2 regions of the Nocardioides sp. Soil796 genome follow, and region 1 is predicted to be linked to the other one. Evidence: riboswitches for the same ligand, from Rfam matches in the RefSeq annotation. Region 1 holds a riboswitch; the other holds the start of a gene.
What was found. Region 1 has a riboswitch for S-adenosylmethionine ahead of thrC (threonine synthase). Riboswitches for the same ligand answer to the same signal wherever they lie in the genome.
Positions count from the first base shown of each region.

Region 2: another riboswitch for S-adenosylmethionine. It lies ahead of ASH02_RS07475 (aminotransferase class V-fold PLP-dependent enzyme); the one in region 1 lies ahead of thrC (threonine synthase).

Region 1 is NZ_LMSQ01000018.1:483,178-490,851, reverse strand. It holds gene ASH02_RS27045 (hypothetical protein) at 1-433, shown strand, start outside; gene ASH02_RS13755 (DUF3263 domain-containing protein) at 629-925, shown strand; gene ASH02_RS13750 (LytR C-terminal domain-containing protein) at 930-1,430, shown strand; gene otsB (trehalose-phosphatase) at 1,447-2,292, opposite strand; SAM riboswitch class I at 2,492-2,634, shown strand; gene thrC (threonine synthase) at 2,644-3,912, shown strand; gene ASH02_RS13735 (MoaD/ThiS family protein) at 4,000-4,278, shown strand; gene ASH02_RS13730 (OsmC family protein) at 4,429-4,893, shown strand; gene ASH02_RS13725 (AMP-binding protein) at 5,105-6,736, opposite strand; gene ASH02_RS13720 (hypothetical protein) at 6,915-7,674, opposite strand, start outside.
Region 2 is NZ_LMSQ01000017.1:94,470-102,143, reverse strand. It holds gene valS (valine--tRNA ligase) at 1-707, shown strand, start outside; gene ASH02_RS07495 (hypothetical protein) at 787-1,464, opposite strand; gene clpX (ATP-dependent Clp protease ATP-binding subunit ClpX) at 1,619-2,905, opposite strand; gene ASH02_RS07485 (ATP-dependent Clp protease proteolytic subunit) at 2,994-3,602, opposite strand; gene ASH02_RS07480 (ATP-dependent Clp protease proteolytic subunit) at 3,607-4,239, opposite strand; SAM riboswitch class IV at 4,410-4,523, shown strand; gene ASH02_RS07475 (aminotransferase class V-fold PLP-dependent enzyme) at 4,561-5,772, shown strand; gene ASH02_RS07470 (SRPBCC family protein) at 5,795-6,256, opposite strand; gene ASH02_RS07465 (lipase family alpha/beta hydrolase) at 6,253-7,422, opposite strand; gene ASH02_RS07460 (esterase/lipase family protein) at 7,538-7,674, opposite strand, start outside.

The DNA of each region.
Region 1 (7,674 bases):
GCAGCCGCGGATCTGGGCCGACTGGCTCGGCCGCGACGGGGGAGAGACCCGGGACGTGCTCTGGGCCGACCGGCTGATGGTGCCCGGACGGCGCCCACCGATGGCTGATCACTGGTCCCTCGACCTGGTCGACGAGCCGGCGGGGGACCTGTTGGCCACCGAGCTGTCCGCACGTCTGCCCGAGATCCTGGGCCTGCTCGATCCGGCGTCGCTTCTGGGCTATGCCCGCACCCTGCCCCGACCGGGCCGGAAGATCAGCGTGCGACCCGAGATCGCGCTGGCCGTGATGCTCGCCACGCAGGGCCCCTCCGACGAGCTGGAGCAGTGTCTGGGCGCGCTCGCGACGGACCCGGACTGGGTCGCGTTCGACACCGAGTTCGTCGCGTTCGTCCGTGGCTGGATCGCCCAGCACCCCGCCGACGAGCAGGACTGACCGGGCGGATCGCCCCGTTGACGGGGTCGCCGGCTGTCCAGAAAAAGGCAGTCGGTGTCCGCTGGTCGGTCGCCGTACCGCTTCCTCGGGCGCGTCGTCAAGGACTCGCCGCGAATCGAATGACATGCGTGTGATTCAGCGTCTAGGATGAGGGTCGAGCCTTCGGGCAATCACAGCAGTTAGGGGTCGAGACGCATGGACGCTGCAGAGTCCGTCAACCACCAGCAGTCCGCGGACGGGGTCTCCCTGTCGACGCGTGACAGCGAGATCCTCGAGTTCGAACGCCAGTGGTGGAAGTACGCCGGCGCGAAGGAGCAGGCGGTCCGCGAGAAGTTCGACATGTCCTCGACGCGTTACTACCAGGTGCTCAACGCCTTGATCGACAAGCCGGAGGCGCTGGCCTCCGACCCGTTGCTGGTCCGTCGCCTGCGCCGCCTCCGGGCCGCACGCCAACGCCAGCGCTCGGCCCGCCGACTCGGCTTCGAGGTCTGATCCGGTGCGCGCGAGAGACGACCGTGGTGTCGCCTTCCCCTCTCCGCTCGTCATCCTGAGCATCATCGCGGTGGCCATGGCCGGCATCGCCTACGTCACCACCATGGACCGCGGCGGCGACGGCAAGATGGAGTCCGTCTCCCAGCCGGCACCCTCGCCCACCTCGTCGTCGCCGACGGCCGACCCCGAGCCGGCGCCCGTGGTGAAGAAGAAGCCCAAGAAGGTCGTCAAGGGCAAGGTCTACGTCGAGGTCTACAACAACTCCAACATCTCCGGACTGGCGGGCTCCACCGCGTCCAAGGCCCAGTCGTTCGGCTGGCAGGTCGTGGCCTCCGACAACTGGCACGGCACGATCCCGGCCTCCACTGTCTATTACCCCGCCCGGCTCAAGGCGGCCGGCAAGCTGCTCGCCAAGGACCTCGGCATCGCCCGCGTGATCCCCGCGGTCGACCCCATGGGCGGCGACCGGCTGACCGTCATCCTCACCCCCGACTACATCTCCTGACCCGCCCCTCGAGCGGTCAGAGTCGGGCGGAGGCGGCGTCGCGACTGAGCTGCCGCAGGAGGTCGAGCACGCCCTCGGGCCCGTCGACCGAGACGTCCGCACGCCGCAGCAGCGCGCCCTGTTCGTCGGACGACGAGCACACCAGCAGCGTGGCCTGACCGGACTGGCGCAGCTCCTCGACCGCCGCGAAGGCCTCCAGGTCGCCCAGGTCGTCGCCGGCGAACATGAAGCCGCGCGTCGACAGCTCCTCGGCGATGGTGTGCACGGCGTCGCCCTTGTGGGTGCCCGGGGCACGCACCTCGATCACGCTGCGCCCCGGCTCCACGGTCAGGTCGTTGGCCGCGGCGAGCTCGGAGACCGGGCCAAGGAGTCGCTCGAACGCGGCGGTCGCGTCCGGCAGCCGCCGGGTGTGTACGGCGACCGCCAGCCCCTTCTCCTCGACGTACGCGTCGAATGCATCGGCCCGTCGCAGCAGTGAGGGCAACCCGAGCAGGAAGCTGGCCAGGCCGTGCGGCGGACGCGGCGAGATCACCCGGCGGTTGACCGAGGACCACCGCTCGTTGCCGTACTGCCCGAAGATGTAGAGCTCCTTGCCCATCTCGCCGATCGCGTTGCCGACGTCGTCGAGTCCGCCGAGCGCGAGGGCCTGGCGGGCGGGCCGACCGGTGATGATCGCGATCGCGGCCACGTGCTCGGCCAGCTCGACGAGGACCTCGCCGGCGTCGGGGTGGATCCGGGCCAGGCTGGGGTCGTCGACGATCGGCGACAGGGTGCCGTCGAGGTCGAGTCCGATGACACTGTCAGCGGCGACACGCACCAGCGCGGCGTACCGCTCCTCACCTGTCGCGGAGATGAACTCCATGGGTCCACCCAATCATGTCCGTTCGGTGCGCGTTCCGGATGCTGCCGTCGTACGACGAGGCGCCCTGGTGCGAGACGGCGTACGACGACCGCGCGTGGCGACGCACGACGACGGATCGACGCGACTCCGACGCCTCGAGCGTGTCCGCATCCCGGACCCGATGTGCACATCGTGAGACAGGCTGCGTAGGCTGAGCAACAGCTCATCGAGAGGGACTGAGGGAACGGCCCAGTGAAGTCCCGGCAACCGCCACGAGCCCCCTGACCCGGCCCCGCCGGATCAGTCGTGGAAACGGTGCTAATTCCGGCCCGCGGCGAGATACGCCGTTGGGGAAGATGAGAAGGAGGACTCATGAGCGCACCAACAGTCGAGGCCGGCAAGACACTCCGCGAAGGCGCCTTCGGCAATGCCACCGGCCTGTCGTGTCGCGAGTGCGGCCACCAGATCGCGCTGGGTCCCCACTACGCGTGTCCGGAGTGCTTCGGACCCCTCGAGATCGCCTACGACTTCCCGGCCGTGACCCGCGAGCAGATCGAGGCCGGCCCCGCGAACATCTGGCGCTACAAGGCCCTGCTGCCGGTGCCCGACGACATCGAGCAGAGCCCCAACACCGAGCCCGGCTTCACCCGCCTGCTCAAGGCTGACAACCTCGGTCGCGAGCTCGGCATCGACAACCTGTGGGTGAAGGACGACTCGACCAACCCCACCAACTCGTTCAAGGACCGCGTCGTCGCCTGCGCACTCAGCGCCGCCCGCGAGTTCGACGCCAAGGTCTTCGCCTGCCCCAGCACCGGCAACCTGGCCAACGCGGTCGCCGCCGCCGGTGCCCGTGCCGGCATCAAGACGGTCGTGTTCATCCCGAGCAACCTCGAGCAGCCCAAGCAGGTGAACTCGGCGGTCTTCACCGACAACCTCATCGCCGTCGACGGCAACTACGACGACGTCAACAAACTGGCCTCCGAGATCGCCGGCGAAGAGGACGGCTGGGCGTTCGTGAACGTCAACGTGCGTCCCTACTACGCCGAGGGCTCCAAGACGCTCGGCTACGAGATCGCCGAGCAGCTCGGCTGGCGCCTGCCCGACCAGATCGTGATCCCGGTGGCCTCCGGCTCCCAGCTGACCAAGGTCGACAAGGCCTTCCAGGAGCTGATCAAGCTCGGCCTCGTCGAGGACAAGCCCTACCGCGTGTACGGCGCGCAGGCCGAGGGGTGCTCGCCGGTCTCGGTGGCCTACAAGGCCGGCGTCGACGCGATCCGCCCGGTCAAGCCCGACACCATCGCCAAGTCGCTGGCCATCGGCAACCCGGCCGACGGCGTCTACGTGCTCGACGTGTGCCGGCGCTCGGGCGGAGCGGTCGAGGACATCACCGACGACCAGGTCCGCGACGCGATCGTGCTGCTGGCCCGCACCGAGGGCATCTTCACCGAGACCGCCGGCGGCACCACGGTCGGCGTACTCAAGAAGCTGGTCGAGACCGGACAGCTCGACACCTCGCTCGAGACCGTCGTGATCAACACCGGCCACGGTCTCAAGACCCTCGACGCGGTCTCCGAACGGGTCAGCGCCCGGGTCACGATCGCCCCGTCCTACGACGCCTTCGTCGCCGCCAACATCCTCTGACGAACCGTGGATTCTTGATGCGCGAACCGTGGGTTCTTGCGCCTCGAACCCGCAATCCTTGATGCACACCCGACCCCAGGAGTAGCCATGAGCGTTTCCGTCCGCATCCCGACCATCCTGCGCACCTACACCGGTGGCGAGTCCGAGGTCACCGCCGAGGGTGGCACGCTCGCCGAGGTGCTCGACAACCTCGACGCCAACCATGAGGGCATCAAGGCGCGCGTGCTCGACGACAACGGCGCCCTGCGCCGCTTCGTCAACGTGTACGTCGGCAACGAGGACGTCCGCTTCCTCGACAACCTCGAGACGCCCACGGCTGACGGCGTACAGGTCTCGATCATCCCCGCGGTGGCCGGCGGCTGCTGAGCCCGGGCCCGCCGCGGCTGCGGTGCCGGACGTGCGGACGCCGCGCGGTGAAGAAGTGCGGCAGTTCGACCGCTTCGGCGTGGTGTTGAGCGGGCGCCGTTGCCCGGTGTGGGTGAACTGCCGTAGTTCCTGACCCGCGATGATGAGCACATGGACCACACCTACGCGCTCGACCTGACCTGGCAGGGCAACCGCGGCACCGGCACCAGCGGCTATCGCGACTACACCCGCGACGTCCTCCTGCGCGCCGACGGCAAGCCGGACCTCGAAGCATCGGCCGACCCGACCTTCCGCGGTGACCGCGGCCGCTGGAATCCCGAGGAGCTGCTGCTCGCCGCGCTCGCCGAGTGTCACCTGCTGTCCTACCTGCACTCCGCGGTCAACCACGGCGTCGTGGTCACGGCGTACGACGACTCGCCGGTCGGCACCATGGCACAGGTCGGCCAGGGCGGACGCTTCACCTCGGTGGTGCTGCGTCCTCGCGTGGTCGTCGCCGCGCCGGACCAGGTCGAGACCGCGCTGGCCATCCACCACGAGGCCAGCGAGAACTGCTTCATCGCCGCGTCCGTGAACTTCCCGGTGACGCACGAGCCGACGGTCACCGTCGCCCCCTGATCGACCTGTCGCCAGTTCTGATCGACCCGTCGTGAGTTCGCGAACTGGCGACGGGTCACCTGGAACTGGCGACGGGTCGCCTGGATGACGTGGGGAGGGCGTACGACGAGCGGCCCTGCGTTCATTTCGACATACAGTTCGACCCGGCAACGACGGGGTTGAGCCGGCCGACCGCGACCACCTCCGCGAACTGCCTGTCGAAATGAACGGCTCACGGCTCGTTCAGCAGTTCCAACGCGAGGGACGCGCTGGCGCGGTAGTCGACCTTGCTGACCGGGGTGCGCGGCACCTGGTCGACGAAGAGGAACACCTTGGGCACCTTGTAGTTCGCGATCAGCGCGTGGCAGTGCTCGCGGAGCTCCTCGGCCGAGACGGACACCAGACCGGGTCCGGAGTCGGCAGCGGCGCCGTCCACCGAGACTCCCTCGCGCAGCTGCACGAGAGCAGTCACCTGTTGCCCCCAGCGCTCGTGCGGCGTGCCCACCACCACCGCGTCGAAGACGTCGTCGTGGCGCAGCAACACCGCCTCCACCTCCTCGGGGTGCACCTTCTCGCCGCCGGTGTTGATGCAGACCGAACCGCGGCCAAGGACGGTGACCGAGCCGTCCTCCTCGCGGCGCGCGAAGTCGCCCGGGACCGCCCACCGCACCTCGTCGATCTCGCGGAACGTCGCCGCGGACCTCACCGGGTCCTTGTAGTAGCCCAGCGGCACCGGTCCGGACCGACCCAGCATGCCGGTCATCCCCGGTGGGCAGGGCTCGAAGGACGCGTCGAAGACCTCGACCTGGTCGCTGACGTCGAAACGCGGCGCACCCGCTGCAGCCGTGGAGCCGTCGTCGATGCGGGCACCGGTCGCGCCGGACTCCGACGCGCCGTACGAGTCGAGGATGAAGCGGTCCGGCAGGGCCCGCCGGATCTGCTCCCGCACGCCTTCGGACAGGGGCGCCGCACCGTTCGACACCGCGACCAGGGATGAGAGGTCCCATCGGGTAGGGGCGGCCAGGATCGCCTCGGCCACCGGTCGGCCCATCGCGTCGCCGAGGAAGGTCAACGAGTTGACCCGCGCCCGCTCGACCAGGTCGAGGATGCGTTCGGCGTCGAAGTTGGGCTCGGTGAAGAGCCCCACCGCGGCGCCGGCCATGTGCGCGTTGCCCATGATCCACTGGCTGCCGCCATGCATCATTGGGCCACAGGCGAGCAGCACCAGCGGGTTCTCGTTGGCCGTGGCCTCGTTGGCCAACTGCTCCACGGAGTCGAAGGGCGCCCCGAACCTGCTCTGGTTCAGCGCCGCCCGCATGAGGTCTTCCTGGCGCCAGACCACGCCCTTGGGGCTGCCGGTCGTGCCTCCGGTGTAGAGCACGTAGTGGTCGTCGGACGAACGCCCGGCCAGCCGTGTGGTGGAGGCCGCGGCCAGCGCGTCGTCGTACGCCGGACCGAGCTCGATCACGTGCTCCAGCAGCGGGAGGTCGAGCGCGCGTACGGCGTCGACGTACGCCGGTTCCACGAGGGTGGCGACGCAGTCGGCGTTGTCGTAGAGGTAGGCCAGTTCGTCGCTGAGGTACTTGTAGTTGATGTTGATCGGTACGGCGCGTGTCTTCAGGCAGCCGTAGAACGCATCGACCCACTCGATGCGGTTCGCGGAGTGCACCGCCACGTGGTCACCGGGCCGGATGCCGAGCGAGACCAGGTGGTTGGCCAGCCGGGTCGACCGGTCGTCGATCTCGGCGAAGCTCCAGTCGCGGTCGATCGTGCGTACGGCGGCGCGGTCCGGGATCGCGTCGGCCATGGCCTCGATCAGGTCGGCCAACGTGAGGGGACGCCCCGGTGCTGTGGTCTGGGTCACACGAGAAGGATCGCGGTTGGGCCGTCGCGCGTAAATGGCGGGTCTCGGTGGATGGCTCGGGTCGAGGTTGTCGGCGTCGAACGCCGGGTCATTGGGTCGAGCGGGGGCGCCGGGTGAGGGAGTCCCGTCGCCGAACTCGGGCCAGTCCTCCCGGTGCGTCGTGCTGAAGTCGCGTGGGTCAGCCGACGTCGTTCACGGTGGTCTGGATCTCGCCGATCTGCAGCTGAGCGGCGGGCCCGGGCACGCCCGTGACCTGCTGCGTGACTGCCTGGCCGTCGGGAAGCGTGAAGGACACGTCGTAGACCGTGGACACGGTCACGGAGTATTCGCCCTTGCGGTCATAGCCATGCTCGACGGAACCCGCCTGGCCCACCTCGGCACCTTCGATGCCGGTGCCGGTCGCGCTGTTGCCGTCGCCGAAGTCCCACGTGGTCTCGCCGCCGGTGAACCGGACCGCGATGGAGTGGCCGAACAGGTTCACCGTGCGGGTCACGTCGGGTGCGTCGGCGTAGTAGTTGTTGGGGATGTTCACGTAGGACTGCGTCGCGGGCTCGACGTGCGGCTGTGTCTTGGGCGCCAGGGCACGGGCCACCTGGACCACCATCTCGGCGGTCACGACGGGCGTGGTCGGCATCGGGTCATCAGGGCCCTTGCACACCGTCGCGACCTGATCCCACGCGGTGGGCTTCCGGCCGTCGGCGAAGATCGTGCGGCGGTAGACCCAGAAGCGAATGGCTCCTGTTTCGCCCATGGCGTCGCAGGTGTTGACCGCGGCACCGCACAGGACGTCCGCACCGCCCTCGGGCGCGTTGATCGAACAGGTGGGCACGTACTTGTACTCCGGCCACTGGGTCGGGGGAGTGTAGGTACCGTCGTCGCCGATGCTGTGGTCGATGACGTCCTGGAAACCATTCTCCTGTTGGCCCGTGATCTCGGTG
Region 2 (7,674 bases), on a different contig from region 1:
TGAAGGTCGGCCGTCGCCTGGCGATGAAGGTGCTCAACGCCTCCAAGTTCGTGCTCGGCATGGTCGGGGCCACCGAGCTGAACCCGCCGGCGATCTCCGCTCCCCTCGACTGCGCGCTGATGGGCGGCCTGGCCAACGTGGTCACCGAGGCGACCGAAGCCTTCGAGGCCTACGACTACACCAGCGCCCTCGAGGCCGTCGAGAAGTTCTTCTGGGAGTTCTGCGACGACTACCTCGAGCTGGTCAAGGAGCGGGCGTACGCCGAGGACGGCGGCAGCGCCACCGAGTCGGCCCAGGCCACCCTCGCCGGAGCCCTGCACGTGCAGCTGCGCCTGCTGGCGCCGTTCCTGCCCTACGTGACCGAAGAGGTCTGGTCGTGGTGGCAGGAGGGTTCGGTGCACACCGCGTCCTGGCCCACCGCCACCGAGCTGGGCTCGGCGGCCGCCGCTGACCCGAGCATGCTGACCCACGTGGCGGCTGCCCTCGGTGGCATCCGTGGCGCGAAGTCGCAGGCGAAGGTCACCCAGCGCACCGAGGTCACGCGGGTGGAGTTCACCGGCACCCCCGAGGCACTGGCTGCCATCGACAAGGCCCGTGACGACCTGAGTGCGGTCGGCAAGGTCACCGGCGAGTTCGTGCTGACCCCTGTCGAGGACGCCACCGCCCTGACCGTCGCGGCCGAGCTGGCTCCCGCTCCCGAGAAATGAGCATCGACCTGTCGTGAGTTCGCGAACTCACGACAGGTCGCCGCGAACTGGCGACGGGTCGACACGAACTGGCGACGGGTCAGCGGTGGTGGCCGTGCGCCTTGCCGTGGTGGCCGTGCGCCTTGCCGTGGTGGCCGTGCGCCTTCGAGTGGCTGTGCGCCTTGCCGTGGTGGCTGTGCGCCTTCGAGTGACCCCGTGCCTTGCCGTGACCGTGACCGTCGAGCTTGAAGTGACCGCGGGCCCTGAAGTCGCCGCGGACCTTCAGGTTGTCGACACGCAGGTTCAGGCTCTTGTGGTTCGCCTTGCCGTGCGCCTTGCCGTGCTTCGAGTGGTCCAGGACGGAGGCGTGCGGCCCGGCCGGCCGGCGTACGGTCACCCGCGGCTGGGCGCGATGCACATTCGTGCTGCGGGCCTTGTGGTGCGAGGTGGCCTTGCGCGGAAGGTACGCCGCACGGGCGCGCGGCTTGGCCTTCGTCCTGGTCGTCGGCGAAGTCGTGGCCTGCTCCGGCCCGGAACTGCTCGACGTGGGCCCGGCGGTCTCGCTCGGCCCGGTCAGTGCGACGAGGACGCTCGGAGACGTGGTCCGTCGTGCGTCACCGCCGAACAGGTCGGCTCCCGTGTTGATCGCGGACGCGGCGAACCGCGGCAGCCCGGGGGCGTTGATCGCATCCGACTTCACGGTGAAACCCATGAAGACAGCACAGATCACCGCAATCACCACGAAGGCGAACAGCGGCTTCTTGTGTTCGGAGCTCATGCACGTCCCTGACTCGACCGGACCAGACGCGTCAATCTTCCCTGAACAGGTCGAGATTCACCGCATCAGAAGCGGGAAATGACCCGAACGGACTATGCGCACCCACCCGTGTCGGCCCCCCGGGCCGCACGCGGTGATCAGGCCCGGCGAGGGGTCAGGCCGACTTCTTCTTCTTCGGCTCGGCCTCGCGCGGGATCAGGGTCGGGTTCACGTTGTCCTCGACGACTTCACCGGTCACCACGACCTTGGCGATGTCGCCTCGGGACGGGACGTCGTACATGACGTGGAGCAGGACTTCCTCGATGATCGCGCGCAGGCCGCGGGCACCGGTGCCGCGCTCCATCGCCCGGTCGGCGATCGCGGCGATGGCCTCGTCGGTGAACTCGAGCTCGACGCCGTCGATGGCGAAGAGGCGCTGGTACTGCTTGACCAGAGCGTTCTTCGGCACGGTGAGGATCTCGACGAGCGCCTCACGGTCGAGCTTGGTGACGCTGGTGATCAGCGGGAGGCGGCCGATGAACTCGGGGATCAGCCCGAACTTGGTGAGGTCTTCGGGGCGCACCTGGGACATGAGGTCCTCGGCGTCGCGTTCGGCCTGGCCGCGGACGTCGGCGGTGAAGCCGAGCGTCTTCTTGCCGACCCGCTGCTCGACGATGTGCTCGAGGCCGGCGAAGGCACCTCCGACGATGAACAGGATGTTGGTGGTGTCGATCTGGATGAACTCCTGGTGCGGGTGCTTGCGCCCGCCCTGGGGCGGCACCGACGCCGAGGTGCCCTCGAGGATCTTCAGGAGGGCCTGCTGCACGCCCTCGCCGGAGACGTCGCGCGTGATCGAGGGGTTCTCCGACTTGCGGGCCACCTTGTCGATCTCGTCGATGTAGATGATGCCGGTCTCGGCCTTCTTGACGTCGTAGTCGGCGGCCTGGATCAACTTGAGCAGGATGTTCTCGACGTCCTCACCGACGTAGCCGGCCTCGGTCAGGGCCGTGGCGTCGGCGATCGCGAAGGGCACGTTGAGCATGCGCGCGAGGGTCTGGGCCAGGTAGGTCTTGCCGCACCCGGTGGGGCCCATGACGAGGATGTTGGACTTCGCCACCTCGACGGCCTCGTCCTTGGCGTGCTTGCCGGCCGTGTCGAGCGACGCACCGGCCTGCACCCGCTTGTAGTGGTTGTAGACCGCCACGGCGAGGGACTTCTTCGCGTGCTCCTGGCCGATCACGTAGGAGTTGAGGAACTCGAAGATCTCCTTCGGCTTCGGCAGCTCCTCGAGACCCACCTCGGAGCGCTCGCTGAGCTCCTCCTCGATGATCTCGTTGCAGAGGTCGATGCACTCGTCACAGATGTAGACACCCGGTCCGGCGATCAACTTCTTGACCTGCTTCTGGCTCTTTCCGCAGAAAGAGCATTTCAACAGGTCGCCTCCGTCACCAATGCGTGCCACGGGCGGTCATCCTTCCTCTGCCTGATCAACTTCTCGACGGTACCCCGTGCCCGGCCGCTTGCGCTGCCGGACACGAGGTCCGATCGGGTCATGCGAGCGCGGGGAGCGCCTTGCGGGATTCGAGGATCGCGTCGACCAGGCCGTATTCCACGGCCGCGTCGGCGGTGAGGATCTTGTCGCGCTCGATGTCGCGGCTGACCTCCTCGACCGGCTTGCCGGTGTGGTCGGCGATCATCTTCTCGAGCAGCTCACGCATGCGGATGATCTCGTTGGCCTGGATCTCCAGGTCGGAGATCTGGCCGCCCTGACCCTCGGTGTAGGGCTGGTGGATCAGGATGCGGCTGTTGGGCAGCGCCAGGCGCTTGCCGGGCGCACCCGCGGCGAGGAGTACGGCGGCAGCCGAGGCAGCCTGCCCCAGGCACACGGTCTGCACCTCGGGCTTGATGAACCGCATCGTGTCGTAGATCGCGGTCAGCGCGGTGAAGGAGCCACCGGGGCTGTTGATGTAGATGGAGATGTCGCGATCGGGGTCCATCGACTCGAGGCAGAGCAGCTGCGCCATCACCGCGTTGGCGATGTCGTCGCTGATCGGCGTGCCGAGGAAGATGATGCGGTCCTCGAAGAGCTTGCCGTAGGGGTCGATGCGCCGGAACCCGTAGGAGGTGCGCTCTTCCCACTGGGGGATGTAGTAGTTCATGGGGTCAGGCCTTTCCGTGGGCCGGGCGGCCTTCGTCTGCGGTCTCGCGGGCGTTGGTGATCACCTTGTCGATGAGGCCGTACTCGAGGGCCTCGCCGGGGGTGAACCAACGGTCACGGTCGGAGTCGCGCTCGATCTCTTCGATGGTGCGGCCGGTGTGGTGGGCGATCAGCTCACCGAGCTGCTTCTTGAGCAGCAGGCTCTGCTGGGCCTGGATCTTGATGTCGGAGGCCGAACCACCGATGCCGCCCGACGGCTGGTGCATCATGATGCGCGCGTGGGGCAACGCGTAGCGCTTGCCCTGGGTGCCGGCGCAGAGCAGGAACTGGCCCATCGAGGCGGCCAGGCCCATGCCGACCGTGGCGACGTCGTTGGGGATGTAGTTCATCGTGTCGTAGATCGCCATGCCGGCGTCGACGGACCCGCCCGGACTGTTGATGTGCAAGAAGATGTCGGCCTCAGGGTCCTCGGCCGAGAGGAGCAGGAGCTGGGCGCAGATCGCGTTGGCGTTCTGGTCGCGCACCTCGGAACCGAGGAACACGATGCGCTCGCGGAGCAACCGCTGGTAGATGTGGTCGTCAAGCCCGTAGGACGCGCCGCCGCCGTTGGCTTCGACAGAGCGTCGGGGCTCATTCATGTGGCTCTGATTCTGGTTCACGAGAGCGACATTAGCCGCCCGGACCGACACATCCACGCGTCGGACACCCCTGTTCGCCCACAGCAGATTCGACAGGCGGGGCCATCCCGGAGCGAACCCGGGATTCCCGGGTCGCGGCCGGGCAGGGTTCCGGCTAACATCCTGACCACGGTCATGAGTGCCAGCACCAAGCCCCGGCTTGCTGGCCGCCAACCCTCCTCCGCGGTGGGGTGGCCCGGGTGACGACCTGGCCCGTTGCGCGGTGCAACGGGCAAGCGCGGATCTCGACGCTTCGGGGTCCCGGAAACCCGGAGGTCACCCATGTCCCTGCTCGCCACTCTCCCTGCCGTCGTCGGTGCCGATCTCACGGTGCCCGTCGGCGACGGCGTGCTGCCGTACGCCAACCTCGACTACGCCGCCTCGGCGCCCTGCCTGGCCGCTGTGCAGGAGGCGGTCACCCGGGCCCTGCCGACGTACAGCAGCGTGCACCGGGGTGCGGGCTACGCCTCGCAGGTCACGACCCGCGCCTACGAGGAGGCACGCGGGACCGTGCGGGAGTTCCTCGGCGGGCCGCAGGCCGTGGTGTTCGTGCGCAACACCACCGACGCCTTCAACCTGCTGGCCCGGGCCGTGCCCAATGGCACCGGCGTGGTGGTCTTCGACTCCGAGCACCACGCCACGCAGCTGCCTTGGCGCCACGCCGTACGCCTCACTCCCCCGGCCACCCCGGCCGCGGCCGTCGCCGCCGCACGCGAGGCGCTGGAGGCCTGTCCGGTCGGGCCGCGACTCCTCGTGGTCACCGCCGCCTCGAACGTCACCGGCGAGCTGTGGCCGGTGCGGGAGCTCGCCGACCTGGCCCACGCGTGCGGCGCGCGGATCGCGGTCGACGCGGCGCAGTACGTCGCGCATCGACCGCTCGACGCCACGGGCCTGGACTACGTGGCCTTCTCGGGTCACAAGCTCTATGCACCCTTCGGGACGGGCGTGCTGGCTGGCCGGGCGGACTGGCTGCGCGCCGCGGCGCCGTACCTCCGCGGCGGTGGGGCGACCCGCAGCGTGGCCCTTGACGGGCGCGTCGAGTGGACTGCGGACGCCGAGCAGCGACACGAGGCCGGCACCCCCAACGTGCTCGGCGCGGTCGCCCTCGCCGCTGCCTGCCGCGAGCTCTCCGCCGACTGGGACGCCGTCGTGGCGGCCGAGACGCGCCTCCTCGAACGGCTGCGTTCGGGCTTGGCGCAGGTGCCCGGCCTGCGCGAGCTCAGCCTGTGGGGACCCGACCACCCACGGCTCGGCATCCTGGCCTTCACCGTCGAGGGCCACTCAGCCCGCGACGTCGCACAGCATCTCGCGGACAGGCACGGCATAGGCGTGCGCGACGGCAAGTTCTGCGCCCACCCGTTGCTGGCCCACCTGCTCGGCGGGTCCGGCGGCTGCGACGAGGACGGTACGGCGGTGCGCGCCAGCCTCGGCCTCGGCACGGTGGACGAGCACGTGGACCGCCTCGTCGCCGGGCTGCGCGAGCTGGTGGGGTGACCGGCTCGAAACGGTGCGGAGCTCAGCGCTCGACGGCGGCCTTCAACCGGTCGAGGGTGCGGGCCATGCCGGCCTCGAGCTCGTCGGCGTGGTCCTCCTTGCCACCGAGGGCCAGGGTGGCGAACACCCTGCCCAGAAGGGTCAGCTGCCGTGGCACGGGCCGACGGTGCACGACACGGGTGCCGCTTCCCGACTCCTCCAGCTCGTAGATCCAGCGGGCGCCGCTGGACGTGGTGTCCCAGCTGAGGCGGCGGACCGGCTCGACCTCGGCGACCACGTTGCGCGTCGGCCACACGACGAGCTTGCGCCGGTTCACGCCGAGGTACCACTGCCCGACGCGCAGGCCGCCCCTCTTCAGCGGCAGCATGCGCACGGTCTCGGGACTCAGCTCGGGCATCCGGGAGAGGTCCGAGAGCACCGCCCAGACCTGCTGGGGCGTCGCCTCGATCGTGGTCTCGGCGCGCAGCTCTCGCTCGGCGGTCATCGCAGCCAGCTCCTCATCGCGTCGTGGACGTCGGGGTGGTTGAGCAACCCGAAGTGGTCGGATCGTGGCACGTGCAGCACGTCGGCGTCCGGGAAGAGGTCGGGGTGCCTGCGGGAGCGGCCGTGCGCGGACGGCACCCGCACCAGCAGGTCACCGACCAGGTGCCCGACGGGGTGCCGGGCCGACCCGGTGAGCGTCGCCGCGACGAGGCGGTAGTGCACCCCGGGCAGCGGCGGTACGTCGTGGCCGAGTCCGTCGACCAGGTCCTCGATGCCGACCGAGCGGTGGTCGAGGATGCGCCCGAACGCCGAGGTCTCCGGCAGGTGGGCCAGCAGCCGGCTGCCGTGGCCGACGGCGATCGCGAGCGGTGCTCCGGCGTGGGGGCTGCCCAGGGTGATCACGTCGCTGATCAGGCCCGTCCACGGCCGGTCGTCGTCGATCGCGACGGCGCAGGCGGCGCGCGCCACGAGCCCGCCCATCGAGTGGCCGACGAGGGCGATCTGCGAGACCTCGACGGGCCACCCCGTGGTGAGGTCGCGCAGCAGGGCGGCCACCTCGATGCCGTTCTCGCGGATCGGACGGCCGGTGTTGAGCCGCACCATGACCACGCTCCAGCCGAGGCCGGCCAGGGTCTCGGCGTACGTGCTGCCGACGGTGTCGCGGTGGAGGTCCCAGAAGGACTCGTTCTCGGACAGCCCGTGGAGGAGCACGGCGACCCGGCCGGTCGCAGCCGGGAAGGCCTCGGCGAGGGCGTCGGGCGTAACCGGCACGTCGCGGCCGTCGCGTCGTACGGCGGTGGTGATCGAGAGGCGCGACCCCTCGTCAGCGAAGCGGTCGCCGATCAGCCCGTTGAGCGCGGCCCGGACGAACCTGCCGCGCGGCGAGTCGTCGAGGCGTGGGCCGACGCCTTGGCTGCCGGCGGCCTTCAGGGCGACGGTCCCGGCGGAGAGTGCGACGCCGATCGAGGTGTAGACGGTCGACGAGATGCCGTCGTGCACGAGTCGGACGCCGCGGGCCTTGCCGCCCGTGGCACGGTCGAGCACGCCGTACACCCGTCCGGCCCAGGCCCGGTGGGTGTCACGGACGGTGCGCAGCACGATCTCGTCGCCGTACGCCGGCAACAGGCCGAGCACGTCGACGACTCCGGGACCGGACGCGTCGCGCATGGTGCACCTCCAAGAACATTGAGTGCACACATGTTCACTCAATTGTCGGGGTCAGCGCAACCCGTTGAGGGTCAGGTCACCCCGAACGGCCGCGCGAACTGCCCCCGATCGAGGCTCAGGCCAGCCAGGCGAGCATGGCCTGGTGCACGTCGGGATGGTTGACCAGCCCGATCTCGTGCGTCGGCACGTGGTGCAGCGTTGCGCTCGGGAAGAGCGAGCGGGCCTTGCGGGGACGCATCGGCAACCGGTGCC